4 regions of the Streptomyces sp. NPDC053513 genome follow, and region 3 is predicted to be linked to each of the others. Evidence: riboswitches for the same ligand, from Rfam matches in the RefSeq annotation. Region 3 holds a riboswitch; each other region holds the start of a gene.

Region 1 (4,280 bases), on a different contig from region 3:
CCTGACGGGGGTGTCGTTCCGGCTGACGTGCGTGGTCGCGGCGGTGCTGTTCGCCGGCCTGACCCTCGTACAGCTCCGGCATCTGCCCGTACGGGTCTCCGAAGCGCCCAGGGAACGACGGGGGCAGTTCCGCACGGTGCTCTCCCACCGCACCTTCTGGCTCTTCTCGCTCGCCATGACCGGCTCGTACGTGCTGTCCTTCCAGGTCTATCTGGCGCTGCCGCTCGCGGCGGGCGGCACGGGCGTGACGACCGCGCTGTTCGTGGTCTCGGCGCTCGTCGCGCTCGCAGGGCAGCTGCGGATCACGGCCTGGACCCGGCGCCGGCTCAGCCGGGAGCGGTGTCTCGTCCTCGGGCTCGCGCTGATGGGCGGGGCCTTCCTCGTCCCGGCCGTCCTGGGTCGGGGGCCGGTGGGTCTGCTGCTGTGCGCGGCGGTTCTGGCCGTCGCGAACGCGGTGCTCTACCCGTACGAGATGGACACGCTCGTCGCCCTGTCCCGGGGACGCTGGGTGGCCACCCACTACGGGCTCTACAACACGGTGTGCGGGATCGGGATCACCCTCGGGAACCTGGGGACCGGCGCGCTCCTCGACGTCACCGGCTGGTCGGCGGCGCCGTGGCTCGCGCTGTGCGCGGTGGGCCTGGGGTGCGCGGCGGCGACGGCGCTCCTCGCCCGGGGCGGGCGGCTCGCGGCCGGCTGACCCCGTACGCCACTCGGCCCCGTGGGGGTCGCCGCCGCGGGCGGCGGCGGCCACTCTGGGAGGGCGCGGTGCGGACGGACCGCGGCCGGGGTCGGACCGGGCAGGAGAGCACAGGTGGGGAACCCCCTAGGAGCGGCGGGCGGAGGACGGCGGGGCGGCGGGGACCGTCCCGAGTACGGCGGTGCCCGGCGGTTCATCCGGGCGCTGCCCCCGCTGGTCATCGTGGGTGGGGTCGCCTTCGACCTGGCGACCCCGCCCGCGTACACGGCGTCGCCGCTCTTCTCCGCCGCCCCGCTGATCGCCGCGCCCTTCTTCTCGATGCTGACCACCCTCCTCACCGGGATCGGCGCCGTCCTCGCCTCCGTGGGGCTGCACCTCTACAACGGCACCGCCGACGAGGTCCCCGCCCTCACCGAGACCCTGACCGTGCTCACCGTCTCCGTGCTCGCCCTCCTCATCAACCGGGTCGTGCGCCGCAGCGGCGAGCGGCTCGCCTCGGCACGGGTCATCGCCGAGACCGCGCAGAAGGCGGTGCTGCCGACGCCCGCCGAGCGGATCGGCGGGCTGCAGTGCGCGGCGCGGTACGAGGCGGCGCAGGCCGACGCGTTCATCGGCGGCGACCTGTTCGCCGTCCAGGACACCCCGCACGGGGTGCGGCTCGTGGTCGGGGACGTCCGGGGCAAGGGGCTGGACGCGGTCGAGGCCGTCGCCGTCGTCATCGGGGCCTTCCGGGAGGCGGCCGAGCAGGAGCGGACCCTGGAGGGCGTGGCACAGCGCCTGGAACGGGCCCTGGCCCGGGAGGGCACCCGCCGGCACGGTCTCGACGCCTTCGAGGGGTTCACCACGGCCGTCCTGGCCGAGATCCCGCGCACCGACGGGAGCGGGACCTTCGGCGGTTTCGTACGGGTCGTCAACCGGGGGCACCCGCCGCCGCTGATGCTGCACGCCGACGGGCGGCTGGAGTCGCTGGAGCCGGGCGAGGCGGCGCTGCCGCTCGGCATGGGCGACCTGGCGGCGTGGCCGGACCGGGCGGAGGCGCGGCCGTTCCCGCCGGGCGCGACGCTGCTCTTCTACACGGACGGCCTCTCGGAGGCGCGGAACGCGCACGGCGTCTTCTACGATCCGGCGGCGCGGCTCGCCGGGCGGATCTTCCCGGGGCCCGAGGAACTGCTCGACGCGCTCGTGGACGACGTACGGCTCCACACGGGCGGCGGGTCGACGGACGACATGGCGCTGCTCGCGGTGAGCCGCCCGGCGACGGGGCAGCCCGAACGGCGCCGGACGATGCCGGTGGTGCCGCCGGGCGGGCCCGGTCACCGGGCGTAGTCGAGGGGTGTCACTGAGATAACAATTGACATAACGTCAGGTCGCGAGGGTTTCGCCCCGCCCCCCTTATGCCTCTCTGAAGGGGGGTCAACTCGGGCGATACACCATCAATTCAATGAATGATCAAGGGGAACGGCTTGGAATCGGGACCCCCTGTCTATTAACGTTCGATAACGCAGCGCGGTCGTCCCAGCCGTCGCAAGAGGCGGCACCGTGCGCACGCGCCGAATCCTGAAAAGGAACCGGGGAACCACCACTTGGGGTGAATCGGGCCCCTTCGCACCCGTGCGAACCACGCACGCGCGCGGTCGAGCCCGTAGGAGACCTTCCTGCTCCGAACCCGTCAGCTAACCCGGTAGGCGAGAAGGAAGGAAAGGAGCGCGCCCCCGTGGCGTCCAACACCCCCGCACCCGAAGCCCCCTTCGACGCGTTCGGTGGCGGTGCGGGCCCCGCCGCCGCCTCCGACACCGAGTGGAACCCCACCGAGGGCTCCCTCCGCGCCGAGAGCCGCTCCGGCGGCCGGCACCGGGTCGTCAAGCAGCGCTCCAACTTCGCCCGCTCCTCCACCGTCCTCGGCGTCGGCGTCATCGCGGCCGTCGGTGCGGGCGGCCTCGCCACCGCGCAGGAGAAGCCCCCGGTCGCCATATCGCTGCCGGACCTCCCCGACCTGGACCTGCCGGACGCCCACGACCTCCCCGGCGTCGGCGACCTCCTCCCCGAGGAGCACAGCGCGCCCGTCGCCGCGGACCGCGTCAACCCGAACCCGCTCACCGCCGCCGCCTACACCACCGCGGCCGACGAGCGCACCGAGCAGACCGCCGCCCCCGCCGCGGGCGAGGCCCTGCGCGCCCGCATCCTCCAGCAGGCCGAGCAGCAGCAGGCCTCCGCCGACGCCGCCGAGAAGGCCGCCGCGGAGAAGGCCGCGGCCGAGAAGGCCGCCGCGGAGGCCAAGGCCAAGGAGGCCGCCGCGGAGAAGGCGGCCGCCGAGGCGAAGGCGAAGGCCGAGGCGGAAGCCAAGGCCAAGGCGGAAGCGGAGGCCAAGGCGAAGGCCGAGGCCGAGCGCCTCGCCCAGCTCGCCGCCAGCTACTCGCTGCCGGTCTCCTCGTACACCCTCACCGCCACCTACATGCAGTCCGGCTCGATGTGGTCCTCCGGCTACCACACCGGCCTCGACTTCGCCGCCCCCACCGGCACCCCGCTCAAGGCGGTCCACGGCGCGACCGTCAAGTCGGCGGGCTGGTCCGGCTCCTACGGCTACCGGATCGTCCTGGAGCTGGAGGACGGCACCGAGATCTGGTACTGCCACCTCTCGTCCATGCTGGTCAGCGCCGGCCAGACCGTCTCCACCGGCGAGACCGTCGGCCGCGTCGGCGCCACCGGCAACGTCACCGGCGCCCACCTCCACATGGAGGTCCACACGGCCGGCGGCGACGGCATCGACCCGGCGTCCTGGCTCCGCTCCAAGGGCCTGAGCCTCTAGCCACCCCACGGAATAGGCCCGGCGGCGGGGACGGTTGATCCACTCATGACCTCTCTCCGCCGACTGGGCACCTCCGACCTGCACGTCTTCCCCGTGGCCCTGGGGGGCAACGTCTTCGGCTGGACCGCCGACGAAGCGCAGTCCTTCGCCGTCCTCGACGCCTACGCCGCCGCCGGCGGCAACTTCGTCGACTCCGCCGACGTCTACTCCGCCTGGGCCGAGGGCAACGAGGGCGGCGAGTCCGAGACCGTCATCGGCCGCTGGCTCGCCTCCCGGGGCAACCGCTCCGACATCGTCGTCGCCACCAAGGTCGGCGCCCACCCCCGCTTCAAGGGACTCTCCGCCACCACCATCAAGGCCGCCGCCGAGGAGTCGCTCCGCCGCCTCGGCACCGACCACATCGACCTCTACTACACCCACTTCGACGACGAGTCCGTCCCCGTCGAGGAGATCGTCACCGCCCTCGACCAGCTGGTGAGGGACGGCAAGGTGCGCGCCGTCGCCGCCTCCAACATCTCCCCCGAGCGGCTGCGCGCCTCCCTCGACTTCGCCGAGGCCGAGGGCCTCACCCGGTACGTCGCCCTCCAGCCGCACTACAACCTGGTCTCGCGCGACACCTACGAGGGCCCGCTCCTGGAGACCGTCGAGCACGCCGGGCTCTCCGCCGTCCCGTACTACGGACTCGCCGCCGGCTTCCTCACCGGCAAGTACCGCCCCGGCGCCGACGTCGACAGCGTCCGCTCCGCCGGCGCCGCCAAGCACCTGGACACCGAG
Region 2 (4,280 bases), on a different contig from region 3:
GCGATCGGGCAGTTCTACCAGGACTTCTCGCAGACACCGGACGCCGAGGTCATCGCCTGCCTGGACCGGAGCAGAGCCGCGCGGAACCCCGGCGCGCAGGGCACGGACGTACGGATCCCGGTCTCCGGGGTCACCCTCGGCGGACGGCTCGCGGTGCCCGAGGACGCCGGCGGCATCGTCCTGTTCGCCCACGGCAGCGGCAGCAGCCGCCACAGCCCCCGGAACCGGGCGGTCGCCGGGGTGCTCAACCGGGCGGGCCTGGGGACCCTCCTCTTCGACCTGCTGACCGAGGAGGAGGCGGGAGACCGGGAGCGTGTCTTCGACACCCCGCTCCTCGCCGAGCGGCTGGCCGGGGCCACGGAGTGGCTGGGCGGGAGAAGCGAGGGCGCGGGACTCCCGCTCGGATACTTCGGCGCGAGCACGGGCGCGGCCGCCGCGTTGTGGGCGGCCGCCGACCCCGCGTCAGCCGTGAGCGCCGTCGTCTCGCGCGGCGGCCGGCCGGACCTCGCGGCCGACCGCCTGGCCGGGGTGCGCGCCCCGACGCTCCTGGTGGTGGGTGGCGCGGACGCGATGGTCCTGGACCTCAACCGGCGGGCCCTGGCCCTGCTGCGCTGCGAGAACCGGCTCGCCGTGGTGGGGGGCGCCGGCCACCTCTTCGAGGAGCCGGGCGCCCTGGAGGAGGTGGCGGACCTCGCCACCTCCTGGTTCGCCGAACACTTCCGGCGGCAGAGGGTCAGTACGCCGAGTTGACGTTGTCGATGGAGCCGTAGCGGTCGGCCGCGTAGTTGCAGGCGGCGGTGATGTTGGCGACCGGGTCGAACAGGTCCATGGAGGTGCCGGGCACGTGGTAGGCGAGGAAGGTCGGCTCGATGACCTGGAGCAGGCCCTTGGAGGGGGTGCCGGCGACCGCGTTGGAGTCCCAGAGGTTGATGGCCTGGGGGTTTCCGGACGACTCGCGCATGACGTTGCGGTAGATCCCGTCGTAGGAGCCGGGGATGCCGTGCTGGCCCATGATGGCCAGGGACTCCCGGATCCAGCCGTCGAGGTTGTCGGCGTAGTTCGTGGCGGCGGCGGGGGCCGCCTTGCCGGCGGCGGGCGCGGCGGCGACGGCCGGGACGGCCTGCGCGGCGGAGGCGCCCGTACCGGTGGCGACGGCGGGAGCGGCCGGCCGGCGCTCGGAGCGGCTCGCCCGTTCGGTCGTGGCGGACTTCTTCGCCTTCGCCTGCGCGGGGGCGGCCTTGGCGGAATCCCGACGAATCGTCAGTTCGAGGCCGGGGCGAATGAGTGACGGGTTGTCACCCACGACGCTCTTGTTGGCACGGTAAAGGCTCTTCCAGCCCCCCTGAATTCCCTTCTTGTGGGCGATCAGGGAAAGCGAGTCGCCCCTCACGACGGTGTACGTGTGCGCGGCGGCCGGGGCGGCGGGGGCCTTGGCGGTGGTGTGCGCGGCGGGGGCGGCGAGGGACTGGGCGGCGATCTCCGGGGCGCCGGCCACGGGCGCGGCGCCGGCGACGGCCGGGGCGACGAGCGGCAGGGTGAGAGCGGCGCCACCCGTGCCGACCAGGGCGAGGCCCCGGGAGACGGGGCTGCGGCGGGGGCGGCGGTGCTTACCGTGAGCAGGCATGACGGTTTCCTCTCCGGCGCCTGCGGGGTGAGCTGTCGGGTTCGGACGGGAGATGTCCGGCCGCGCGCACGCGGCTTCACCCCGAGCCGTTCCGGATTCCGGACCGGCGTATTCGTGGGTCCCCCGCTCCTGCCGTCGGGTGAAAAGGGAGGTTTACCGAGCGGCGGCAGGATTGGGCGTTCCGCTCGAATGGAGGTGACCGTAGGCCAGTAATGCGACGGATAACAAGGGGAGGGGGTCTCTGATATCCGGAAATGGATCACGGAATTCGGTCAATTCAAGATCGATGCCGTCCGGGAGGGGGGTGAACTTCCTTGCGCGGTACGGGGTGGGGGAGAGGGGCGCCAGGCCGTCGAGTCGTGCGAGTGAGTCGTGTCACTCGAAGCGCAATGTCCTATTTGGTGCGTAATTCCCTTCATGGGTAAATGAGGTGGTAATTCATATGGTGGGGTGTTCGTCGAGGGGGTGGGGGCGGGCGACTCTCCGTGTGAGGGTGAAAGCCACAAAACAGACATTCCATCCTGAAAGATGAGGGGAGTCGACTCAGGAGTCCCCCATGCCGCCTTCCTCCGCCCTGCTCAGCCCCGATGCCCTCGACCGCGAGGCGGCAGCCCTCTTCGAGAGCGCCACCTGGCAGCGGATCGTCACGGACTGGACCACCCCCCGGGAGTCGCCGCCGGAGGAGGGCTGGCGGGCGCTGCTCAGCGTGCCGGTGGAGCGGCTCGTGGCCGACGCCCTGGCCGCCCTGCCCCCGGAGCTCCCCGCCGAGCGCCGCATCCCGGGACGGCTCGGAGCCGTGCTGCCGGACCGGCTGCACACCTGGCGCCGCATCGGCCAGACCGAGCTCCGCCCCTCGGTCCACCTCGGCTACGCACGCCTGGTGCTGACGGAGTGGGGCTGGCAGAACGCCCCGTACAAGCTGCGTGACGCGCGCGGCGCCCGGTGCGTCTGCGGGGCCCTCCTCGCCGCCCACCGGCTCGGCTACGGCAGCGCCGACACCATGAACGAGGCGGCCGCCTGGATCATGACCGAACTGCGGTCGCGCGGGTGGCAGGGGCTGATCGGGCCGTGGAACCGGGCCCCCGGCCGCACCGGAGCCGACGCGGTGGCGCTCCTCGACGCCACGGTCCGCCGCGCCGCGCACGCCGGCCGCTGACGCCGCGCCGCCCGGTGCCGGACGGCGGCGGACCGGAGGCCGCGCCGCCCGGCATGCGGGAGGGGGTCAGCCGCTGACGCTCGGGGCTCCGGTCTCGATGTGGCCGGTGTACCGGCGCGACCAGCTCCCGTCGATGTCGGCGAGGATCGTGAAGTCGTACCAGCCGCCGTTGTACGCCACCGCGTTGAAGAAGTCCTCGCGGCTGGAGTTCGCCGGCACCGTGTACGTCCACGGCCCGTCCGAGCGGTAGGCGTTCGAGCGGATCGTGAAGGTGACGGGCCCGGCCGAGGCGTTCGTCATCCTGAACCACAGGGCCGTCCTGCCCGTCCCCGCCTCGGGCGCGAACCGGGCCGCCACCTCGACGTCCTTGCCGGCTTTGGAGGCGTCCCCGATGAAGCGGCGCAGGAAGCGGTTCGGGCCCATCATCGAGATGTCGTACTTCCCCGAACCGGAGCCGAGGCCGATGTTGAAGTAGTCGGTGGCCGTGCCGCCGGGGTCGACGGTGTACTGCCAGGCGGCGGTGTCCCGGTACTGGTGCGGGTGGATCGAGAAGTGCGCCGACCGCTTGGCCTCCGCGCCCTGGTTGGTCATGGAGAACCAGGCGAGGATCTTGCCCGCGGCGCCGAACTCGAAGCGGTCGAGGTTGCCGTTCACCTGGTACGGCAGGGCGCGCGCCGACCGGGTGCCGGACTCCTGGGCGGGCAGCGCGTTGTTCTGCGGTGCCGGGTTCGGCAGCGGGCCGCAGGTGGCCTGTCCGATCACCTTCGCCGTGGACGGAAGGCCGGAGGGCACTCCGTACACCGGGTGGGCGAAGTCGAAGACCCCGGTCAGGTCGCCGGTGACCTTCCGCCGCCAGGCGCTGATGTGGGGGCAGGCGGCGGGGGTGCCGAGCGCCGCCGTCCAGCTCTCCATGAAGCGCAGCACCGAGGTGTGGTCGAAGACCTCGGAGCTCACCCAACCACCCCGGGTCCACGGGGACATGACAATCATCGGGACGCGGAAGCCCAGGCCGATCGGCACGCCGTCGAGGTACTCGCCGGGCGTGCCGGGCGGTGCGACCGGCGGCGGCACGTGGTCGAAGAAGCCGTCGTTCTCGTCGTAGTTGAGGAAGAGGACGGTCGAGTCGAACACCTCGGGATTCGCGGCGAGCGCGCGGTAGACGAGGTCGACGAAGTGGGCGCCGTCCCCCGGAGGGGCGTACGGGTGCTCGGAGAAGGCCTCGCTCGCCACCACCCAGGAGACCTGCGGCAGGGTCCCCGCGACGACGTCGGCGCGGATCGCCGCGGCGATGTCGTCCGGCGTCGAACCGGTCACCTTCGGGACCGAGCCCATGCCCCGGTCGTACAGCGGGTCCCCGGGCCGCGCGTCGGTGAACTTCTTGAAGTACGCGAGGCCGTTGTCGCCGTAGTTGTCCTGGGCGTTCTGGTAGACCTTCCAGCTCACCCCGGCGCGCTGGAGCGCCTCGGCGTAGGTCTCCCAGGTGAGGCCCGACTCGTCGCC
Region 3 (4,280 bases):
CTTCTCGTCCTTCAGCTCCTCGACCCGCCGGGCGGCCTCGGCGGCCTTGCGCTCCTGCTCGGCGATCTCGCCCTGCTGGGAGACGTAGCTCCGCATCGGATAGGCGAGCGCCACGACGAGGGAGCAGACCACGAGGGCGAGGAAGGCCGCGCGGCCGGTGAGCCGGGAGCGGCGGGCCTGACGGCGGGTCTGGGAGCGGTAGACACGGGCGGCGGTCTGCTCGCCGAGCAGTCTGATCCGGGTCGCGGTCGAGAACCGGTCCCGGTCCTTCGCGGCCATGTCGTGTCGCCTCCCCTGTTCACGCGTACGTCCCCGCACACGGTACGGGACCGAGTACGGGGACGTACGGATGAGCGTGGGTGTCAGCCCTTGAAGCGCGGGAACGCGCTGCGGCCGGCGTACACCGCGGCGTCGTCGAGGATCTCCTCGATGCGCAGCAGCTGGTTGTACTTGGCGACGCGGTCCGAGCGGGCCGGGGCGCCGGTCTTGATCTGACCGCAGTTCACGGCGACGGCGAGGTCGGCGATGGTGACGTCCTCGGTCTCGCCGGAGCGGTGGGACATCATGCACTTGAAGCCGTTGCGCTGGGCGAGCTCGACGGCGTCGAGGGTCTCGGTCAGCGAACCGATCTGGTTGACCTTGACCAGGAGGGCGTTGGCGGTGCCCTCCTCGATGCCGCGGGCCAGGCGCTCCGGGTTGGTGACGAAGAGGTCGTCGCCGACGATCTGGACCTTGTCGCCCAGCTTGTCGGTGATGACCTTCCAGCCGTCCCAGTCGTCCTCGAACAGCGGGTCCTCGATGGAGACCAGCGGGTACGCGGCGACCAGCTCGGCGTAGTACTCGGTCATCTCGGCGGCCGAGCGGGACTTGCCCTCGAACTCGTACGAGCCGTCCTTGTAGAACTCGGACGCGGCGACGTCGAGGGCGAGCGCGACGTCGGTGCCCGGGGTGTAGCCGGCCTCCTTGATGGCCTCGACGATGAGGTCGAGGGCGGCGCGGTTCGACTCCAGGTTCGGGGCGAAGCCGCCCTCGTCGCCGAGGCCGGTGGAGAGGCCCTTGCGCTTCAGGACGCCCTTGAGGGTGTGGTAGATCTCCGCACCCCAGCGGAGGGCCTCGGAGAAGGACTCCGCGCCGATCGGGGCGATCATGAACTCCTGGATGTCCACGTTGGAGTCCGCGTGCGAACCGCCGTTGAGGATGTTCATCATCGGAACGGGCAGCAGGTGCGCGTTCGGGCCGCCCAGGTAGCGGAAGAGCGGGAGGTCGCTGGCCTCGGAGGCGGCGTGCGCGACGGCGAGGGAGACGCCGAGGATGGCGTTGGCGCCGAGCGAGCCCTTGTTCTCGGTCGCGTCCAGGTCGAACATGGCCTGGTCGATCAGGCGCTGCTCAGTGGCGTCGTAGCCGACGAGCTCCGGGCCGATCTGCTCGATGACGGCGAGGACGGCCTTCTCGACACCCTTGCCCTGGTAACGGTTGGGGTCACCGTCGCGGAGCTCGATGGCCTCGAAGGCACCGGTGGAGGCACCGGACGGAACGGCAGCACGGCCGGTGCTGCCGTCGTCGAGGCCGACCTCGACCTCGACCGTGGGGTTGCCTCGGGAGTCCAGGATTTCCCGGGCTACGACGACGTCGATGGACGGCACGAGCATCTCCTTCTGGGATGTGACGCTGGATGTGACGCAAGGTCGGTGCAGGGTCGCTTGGCCTTGCGACAAGAGCCTAACCGGCTCGGGGGCTCCGGTCGGTCGGGCGCCCGCCCGCTGGGACGAAAAAGGACCCAAGGGCATGCATCCCGGGACGAAGGACCCCAGATCTACTGGACAGTAACCGCGGAGCCCCCGGAAACAGGGAACCCCGGTCCGGCGCGCACGGGGGAGAGGCACGCCGGACCGGGGTGGTCACCGCGGGAGGGTCGTCGGGGCCGCGTGAGCCGCCGGACTCACGCGGGCCGCCGGACTCACTTCAGGTGGAGCTGCTGACCCGGGTAGATGAGGTCGGCGTCCTGGACGACGTCCTTGTTCAGCTCGAAGAGCTTGGCCCAGCCGCCCTTGACGCCGTGCGCCTGGGCGATCTTGCTGAGGGTGTCGCCGGTGACGACCTTGTACTCGCCGTCGCCCTTCTTGACCTTCTCACCGGTCGGGGTGGTGACGGTCTTGGGGGCCTTGCGCTGCTCGCTGCGGGTGGTCGGCTGCTCGGCGCGACGCTCCTGCTGCTTCGGGGCGGCCTGCTGCGGGGCGGCCTGCTGGGGCTCGGCCTGCTGCTGCGGAGCGCTCTCGGCGGCGCCGCCGTCGTAGGAGGCACCGGAGAGGCCGACGCCGCAGCTCGGCCACGCGCCCTTGCCCTGGCCCGCGAGGACCTTCTCGGCGACGGCGATCTGCTGGGACTTCGACGCCAGGTCGGCGCGCGGGGCGTAGGCGGTGCCACCGAAGGCGGCCCAGGTGGAGTTGGTGAACTGCAGGCCGCCGTAGAAGCCGTTGCCGGTGTTGATGGCCCAGTTGCCGCCGGACTCGCACTGGGCGACGGCGTCCCACTCGGCGGAGGTGGCGGCCGAGGCGGTGCCCGCGGTCATCAGCGGGGCGGCGACGGCGATGCCGGTGACGCCGACGAGCGCGGCGACCTGGCCGGCCTTGGAGGGACGACGGTGTTTGCCCTTGGCGGAAAACAGCATGGGGATTCTCCTCACCGACGCCTGTGAGGTGAGCTGTCGGGTTCGGGCCGGAAAGTTGCCCGGCCGCGTGTCCTTGCACGCGGCTTCACCCCAAGCCGGTCGTCGGCCGTCTGTCTCAACGGCCGGGCCCGGCACTTACCTTGGGTCCCCCACTCCTGCCTTCGGCGCTTGCGCGACGACTGTTCCCATCGACCGACGGCAGGATTCGGCGTTTCGGTCGACGGGGCCCGCGGTGGCGAGCGATGAAGACCGTAGACACAGACCCGCCGGAAGTTCAAAGAGGCACATCGAGGAAAAATCGCCCCTGTTCGCCCTCCGGCGGGCGGTGTTTGCGCAGGTGAGAGGTGACGGAAGCAAAGTTTGCGGACGCGACACGCCAGTTGGGGCGAAGAGACTCATGTCTCACTTGCCCAGAACCGGACATAAGCCCTCGAACTAACCGGCCGCTGTCGTCGAACCCACCGTCAGGTCAAGGCTCTGACCAGGCAGGATGAGGTTCGGATCGGTGCCCACCGTCTGCCGGTTGGCGTCGTAGAGGGCGGTCCAGCCCCCGGGGAGTTCGTTCTCCTGCGCAATGCCAGACAGACTGTCGCCCGGACGCACGGTGTATTCACCCGAAGTGTTCTGACTGTCCGTTGTGCCCGAATCCTTCGCCTCGTCAGTGGCGGGCGTGGCCTCGACCTTTTCCCCCACCTTGTCCGCACTCGAAGCGTGTCGACCCGATTCGGGCGAGCTGTCCGCCTTGCCGGATTCCTCCGGGGCGGCCTCGCCGCGGTGCTTGCCGGTGCCGGGCGCGGTCGACGGGGCGTCAGTCTTCGGCGTGTCGGACGAATCCGGCGTACCGGGCGTAACGGACGCGTCGGGAGTGCCCGGGGCCGTCGGCGTGGCGGGCGCGGTGGACGTGGCCGGCGAGGTCGGCGTGGCGGAGGTCGCCGGAGCGGCCGGCGCGGAGGGGGTCGCGGACGCGGCGGACCGGCCCGCCTTCCCGGCGGCCGAGGGGGCCGCGGGCGTGCCGGCGGTGCGGTCGGACTCGGGCAGGGGGCCGGTGGGCGCCGTCGGGACGACGGTGGGGCCGGGGTTCACCCCGGTGGCCTTGCCGTCGTTGGTCAGGCCGGCGATCGGCGCGCAGGTGGCCCACTCGTCGCTGCCCTTGGCGAGCGCCTTCTCGGCCACCGCGATCTGCTGGGCGCGGCTGGCCAGGTCGGGGCTGGGCGCGTACGCGAGGCCGCCGTTCCGCTCCCAGCTGTCCTGGGTGAACTGGAGGCCGCCGTACATCCCGTTGCCGAAGTTGGCGCTCCACTGGCCACCGGACTCGCACTCGGCGACCCGGTCCCAGGTGGCGGCGTCGGCGGCGGAGGCGGATCCGGTGGCGAGCAACGGCAGTGCCATGGCGGATCCGGTCACGCCCGCGGCGACGACGATGGCGGGGGCCTGACGGGGGCGACGGTGTCGTCCGTTCCCGGAACGCATAGGAGCGCCTTTCGCGTGACGGCTGAGACTGCCGGGAAACGTAGCCGCATTCGAACGTCCGTCACAAGTCGATGGCGCCACGATCACACGAAGATCACATTTCTGATGGCGCATCAGTGGGCGGGACCGGTACGGAAGGGGA
Region 4 (4,280 bases), on a different contig from region 3:
CGTCGGGGTGGTCGGTCTGCCCGAGCACCGGGAGCACGCCCGCCGGCTGCGGGAGGCGCTGCCGCCGCACGTCTACCTCTGGGTGAACGCGGCCGAGGGGCACGCGTACACCGACGCGGAGGCCGAGGGGTGGACGGAGCTCGACCCGCTGTTCCCGTACAGCCGACATCCGCACCGCTCGGCGGGGCTGCCCTGCCGCACCGGGGAGTCGGTGGTCTCGGTGGACGGTGAGGGGACGGTGCGGCGCTGCCACTTCGTCAGGGCCGAACTGGGGAACCTGTACGACGGTTCGTACCGTGCCGCGCTGCGTCCCCGCGCCTGCCCCCTCGCCGTCTGCGACTGCCACATCGGCTACGTCCACCTGGAGACGCTGCCGCTGTACGACGTGTTCGCCGGCGGGGTCCTGGAGCGGATCCCCGCCGCACCGCGAGCTACAGGGGCATGAGGTCGGGGCGCTTCGCCTCGACGTGGTCGCCGGAGCTCTCGCCGCGCAGCCGGCGCCCGATCCAGGGCACCAGGTACTCCCGGGCCCAGTGGATGTCGTCCTTGCGGACCTCCAGCGTGCCGCGCGGCGGGACCGGCGGCCAGGGCTGGTCCGGGTCGGCGGGCACGGGCAGGCCGATCACCTGGGCGGCGCGCAGGGCGACGCGGGTGTGTCCCTCCGGCGAGAGGTGCAGCCGGTCGTCGTCCCAGGCGCGCCGGTCCTGGACGGACTTCAGCGACCACAGGTCGAGGACCGGGCAGCCGTAGCGGTCCGCGACGGCCCGGACGTGGCCGTTGTAGGTGGCGATCTTGCCGCGCAGGTGCTTGAGGAGGGTCACGCCGCGGGTGTCGAAGCCGGTGGTCACCATGACGGTGCCGACGGCGGAGGTCAGGTCGGCGACGGCGCGCTCGAAGCGCTCGGCCACGTCGTCCGGGTCCGTCCCGGGGCGGATGATGTCGTTGCCGCCCGCGCAGAAGGTCACCAGGTCGGGGGCGAGTTCCTTCGCCCGCGGGACCTGTTCCGCCACGATCTGGTCGAGGAGGCGCCCGCGTACGGCCAGGTTGGCGTAGCGGAAGGCGTCGTGCTCCGGCAGCTGGTCGGCGAGCAGGACCGCGAAGCGGTCCGCCCAGCCGACGTACGTCCCGTCGGGGCCGGGGTCGCCGACGCCCTCGGTGAAGCTGTCACCGATCGCCGCGTACGACCCGAATGCGTTCTTGTCTGTTGATCTCGAATCGTCTGCCACGGGAGCACATCCTTCCTCTTCGGATGTGACCTACGCGACCGTAAGGAGGGGTTGACGGTGGGTGATATATGCCACCGATAAAGAATTTGCCAAAGCCGGAATACGCCGGGGCCCGGCACGTGAGTGCCGGGCCCCGGGTGCCGATGTGGCGTCAGATGCTCACGCCGTGCTGGCGCAGGGCGGCCAGCGGGTCGATGTCGGAGCCGTACTCCGGCCCGGTGCGCATCTCGAAGTGCAGGTGCGGGCCGGTGACGTTGCCGGTCGCGCCGGACAGGCCGATCTGGTCGCCGCCGCTGACGGTCTGGCCCGCGGAGACGGAGATCGAGGAGAGGTGGGCGTACTGCGAGAAGGTGCCGTCGGCGTGCTGGATGACGACCTGGTTGCCGTACGCGCCGCCGTCGCCGGCGGAGTAGACGGTGCCGGGGCCGACCGCGTGGACGGGGGTGCCGGTGGAGGCCATGAAGTCGACGCCGGTGTGGTAGCCGGAGGACCACATGGAGCCGGCCTGGTGGTACGGCGTCGACATGCCGGCGCCGGCGATCGGGGCGACCCAGCCGGAGGAGGAGGTCGTGCCGGCCGACGAGGACGGCGACGAGGTGGTGGCGGCGGGCGCGGCGGCCGGGGCCGAGGAGCGCTCGCTGCCGCGGGAGGCGCGGGGGGCGCTGTCGCCGTTCTTGCCGGAGCCCCACGAGCCCTGGTGGTCGGGCTTCGGCGCGGCGGTGTTCTTCGTGCCGAGGGTGAGCTTCGTGCCGGGCAGGATCAGCGAGGGGTCCGCGCCGATGACCCGGCGGTTGTCCTTGTACAGCTTCTGCCAGCCGCCCGCGAGGTGGTGCTCGGTGGCGATCTCCGAGAGGCAGTCGCCCCGGACGACGGAGTACGTCTTCGGCGCGGCCTTCGCGGTGGCGGGGGCGGCGGTCTGCACGTGGGCGACGGCCCGGGCGGGGGCGGCGGCCGGGGCGGCCTGCTCGGCGGCGTGGGCGCCGGTGGCTCCGAGGAGCGGGAGGGCGACGACGGCGCCACCGGTGCCGGCGGCGGCCATGCCGCGGGTCAGACGGTTGGACTTGGGGCGGCGGTGCTTACCCTTCGCGGGCATGGCGAATTCCTCTCCGGCGCCTGCGAGGTGAGCTGTCGGGTTCGGACTGGAGATGTCCGGCCGCGTGTTCACGCGACTTCACCCCGAGCCGTCCTTCTTCGAGGGATCGGCGACTTACCTGGGTCCCCCGCTCCTGCCTCGTACGGGTGAGTGCGGATTCCGGTCGGTGGCAGGATTCGGCGGTCCGTCCGGATTGAGCGCGACGCTAGACGAGGGGGGTCGGCGTGAACAAGCCGCAGTTTTCAAGTGCGCCGGGATTCTTCGGGATCCTGCTGATATCCGGCCGGAATTCCGGTCACCCTCCGTGGATGACGGTCCTTCGATCTCCTTTTCCCGGGGGGTATTTGGAAAAGACGATCAGGCACGGTCCGTCACGGTTATGACGCTGCTCACGCGCCGATTCCCATCTCCCATTCAACCGGGGCGGGTTATGTCGAACTCCCCAATACGGACAGATCACCCATTCCCGTCCGAGGGGGTGCGTGCCGGGGCTCCCAGCCGGGATGATTGCGCCAGAAACCGATCGACAGAACAGGAGCAGCCGTGACGCAGCAGCTGCCGCAGGTCCCGCCCGCCGAAGCCGCCGAGCCCGTACTGACGGAGGTCCGCAACTTCCGGGACGTGGGCGGCCTGCCGACGACGGACGGGCGCGCCGTCCGCCCCGGCCGCCTCTTCCGCAGCGGTCACCTCGCCCACGCGACGGAGGACGACGCCGCCTTCCTCGCCTCGCTGGGCCTGCACACCGTCTTCGACTTCCGCAACGAGTCGGACCGGAAGGTCGAGGGCGCGGACGTCGACCTGCCCGGCGTGCGGAACGTGAACATACCCCTCAACGACCCGGCCGACGGCAAGGAGTTCTGGAAGCTGGTGCGCGACGGCGAGATCGCACAGCTGCGGGAGGTCCTCGGCGACGGCAAGGCGGCCGCCCGCATGTCCGACTCGTACCGGAAGATGGTGATCGAGCGGACCGTGGAGCACAGCCGGATCCTGCACTCCATGGCGGAGGAGAGCGTCCCGGCGCTCATGCACTGCGCGGCCGGCAAGGACCGGGCGGGGCTCGCCGTCGCGATCACCCTGCTCGCGGTCGGCGTCGAGCGGGAGGCCATCGAGGCCGACTACGTGAAGTCGAACGCCCCGCACCGCCGCTACAAGGTGCGCCGCAGCTCCACCTCCCCGGACGCGATGTCGCCCGAGGTGATGGAGCTGCTGAGCCCGCTCTTCGACGCGCGGGTGGAGTACCTGCGGGCCGCCTTCGAGGCGATCGAGGCGACCTGGGGCTCGGTGGACGCCTACCTCGCGAAGGGTCTGAAGCTGGCCCCGGAGACCCGCGAGCGCCTGCGGGAGCAGCTGCTCACGGAGGCCTGAGGCCGCCTACTGGTTCTGCGCGCCCATCATGAAGAGCAGATAGAGGAAGCCGGCGAAGAGGTGGCCTGCGATCAGGTAGGCGAAGAGGCGCAGCACGAGCCCCTTGGGGAACTTGCCTTCACCGCGCTCCTCGCCGGTGACCGGTGCGGACTTCTCGGACATGTCGATCCTTTCTGGACGTCAGCGCCGGTGCGGGGTCCCGTCGCCGAGGCACAGCTCGGCGACGGGGCTCTGCATCAGGGTGTGGACGAAGAGCAGCTCGGCCCCGCCGGACGTGGCGGCGCCGATCCGGTGCGGGGTCAGCGAGTCGAAGTGCGCGCTGTCCCCGGGATCGAGGACGTGGACGGCCTCGCCGAGCGCGAGCCGGACCCGCCCCTCCAGGACGTGGATCCACTCCTCGCCGGGGTGGACGCGCACGATGTCGGCCCGGGTGGCGTACGGCACGTGGACCCGCAGGCACTGGAGGGCGCGCCCGGCGCCGCCCGCCTGGCGGTAGATCCAGCCGTCGGCCTCGACGGGTTCGGAGCGGTCGGCCCGGACGACGGGGTCGCGCTCGGGGGGCGCCTCACCCAGGAGCTCGGAGACCGTCGTACCGT

The links. A riboswitch is a leader RNA that binds a small molecule or an ion and turns the genes downstream of it on or off. The one in region 3 is predicted to bind cyclic di-AMP.
Region 1: another riboswitch for cyclic di-AMP. It lies ahead of ACIGW4_RS03240 (M23 family metallopeptidase); the one in region 3 lies ahead of ACIGW4_RS22225 (transglycosylase family protein).
Region 2: another riboswitch for cyclic di-AMP. It lies ahead of ACIGW4_RS19425 (LysM peptidoglycan-binding domain-containing protein); the one in region 3 lies ahead of ACIGW4_RS22225 (transglycosylase family protein).
Region 4: another riboswitch for cyclic di-AMP. It lies ahead of ACIGW4_RS12770 (M23 family metallopeptidase); the one in region 3 lies ahead of ACIGW4_RS22225 (transglycosylase family protein).

The regions. Positions count from the first base shown of each region.
Region 1 is NZ_JBITXP010000002.1:21,396-25,675, reverse strand. Features, by position in the region: gene ACIGW4_RS03250 (MFS transporter) at 1-700, shown strand, start outside; gene ACIGW4_RS03245 (PP2C family protein-serine/threonine phosphatase) at 815-2,026, shown strand; cyclic di-AMP (ydaO/yuaA leader) riboswitch at 2,239-2,403, shown strand; gene ACIGW4_RS03240 (M23 family metallopeptidase) at 2,415-3,506, shown strand; gene ACIGW4_RS03235 (aldo/keto reductase) at 3,552-4,280, shown strand, end outside.
Region 2 is NZ_JBITXP010000010.1:99,317-103,596, forward strand. Features, by position in the region: gene ACIGW4_RS19420 (phosphoribosyltransferase family protein) at 1-750, shown strand, start outside; gene ACIGW4_RS19425 (LysM peptidoglycan-binding domain-containing protein) at 734-1,624, opposite strand; cyclic di-AMP (ydaO/yuaA leader) riboswitch at 1,629-1,813, opposite strand; gene ACIGW4_RS19430 (hypothetical protein) at 2,181-2,780, shown strand; gene ACIGW4_RS19435 (phosphocholine-specific phospholipase C) at 2,847-4,280, opposite strand, start outside.
Region 3 is NZ_JBITXP010000012.1:172,334-176,613, reverse strand. Features, by position in the region: gene ACIGW4_RS22235 (septum formation initiator family protein) at 1-279, opposite strand, end outside; gene eno (phosphopyruvate hydratase) at 363-1,649, opposite strand; gene ACIGW4_RS22225 (transglycosylase family protein) at 1,958-2,668, opposite strand; cyclic di-AMP (ydaO/yuaA leader) riboswitch at 2,672-2,845, opposite strand; gene ACIGW4_RS22220 (transglycosylase family protein) at 3,104-4,057, opposite strand; gene ACIGW4_RS22215 (cytochrome P450) at 4,233-4,280, opposite strand, start outside.
Region 4 is NZ_JBITXP010000006.1:113,919-118,198, reverse strand. Features, by position in the region: gene ACIGW4_RS12780 (STM4011 family radical SAM protein) at 1-445, shown strand, start outside; gene ACIGW4_RS12775 (SGNH/GDSL hydrolase family protein) at 432-1,226, opposite strand; gene ACIGW4_RS12770 (M23 family metallopeptidase) at 1,378-2,319, opposite strand; cyclic di-AMP (ydaO/yuaA leader) riboswitch at 2,324-2,511, opposite strand; gene ACIGW4_RS12765 (tyrosine-protein phosphatase) at 2,863-3,684, shown strand; gene ACIGW4_RS12760 (DUF6126 family protein) at 3,691-3,846, opposite strand; gene ACIGW4_RS12755 (helix-turn-helix domain-containing protein) at 3,865-4,280, opposite strand, start outside.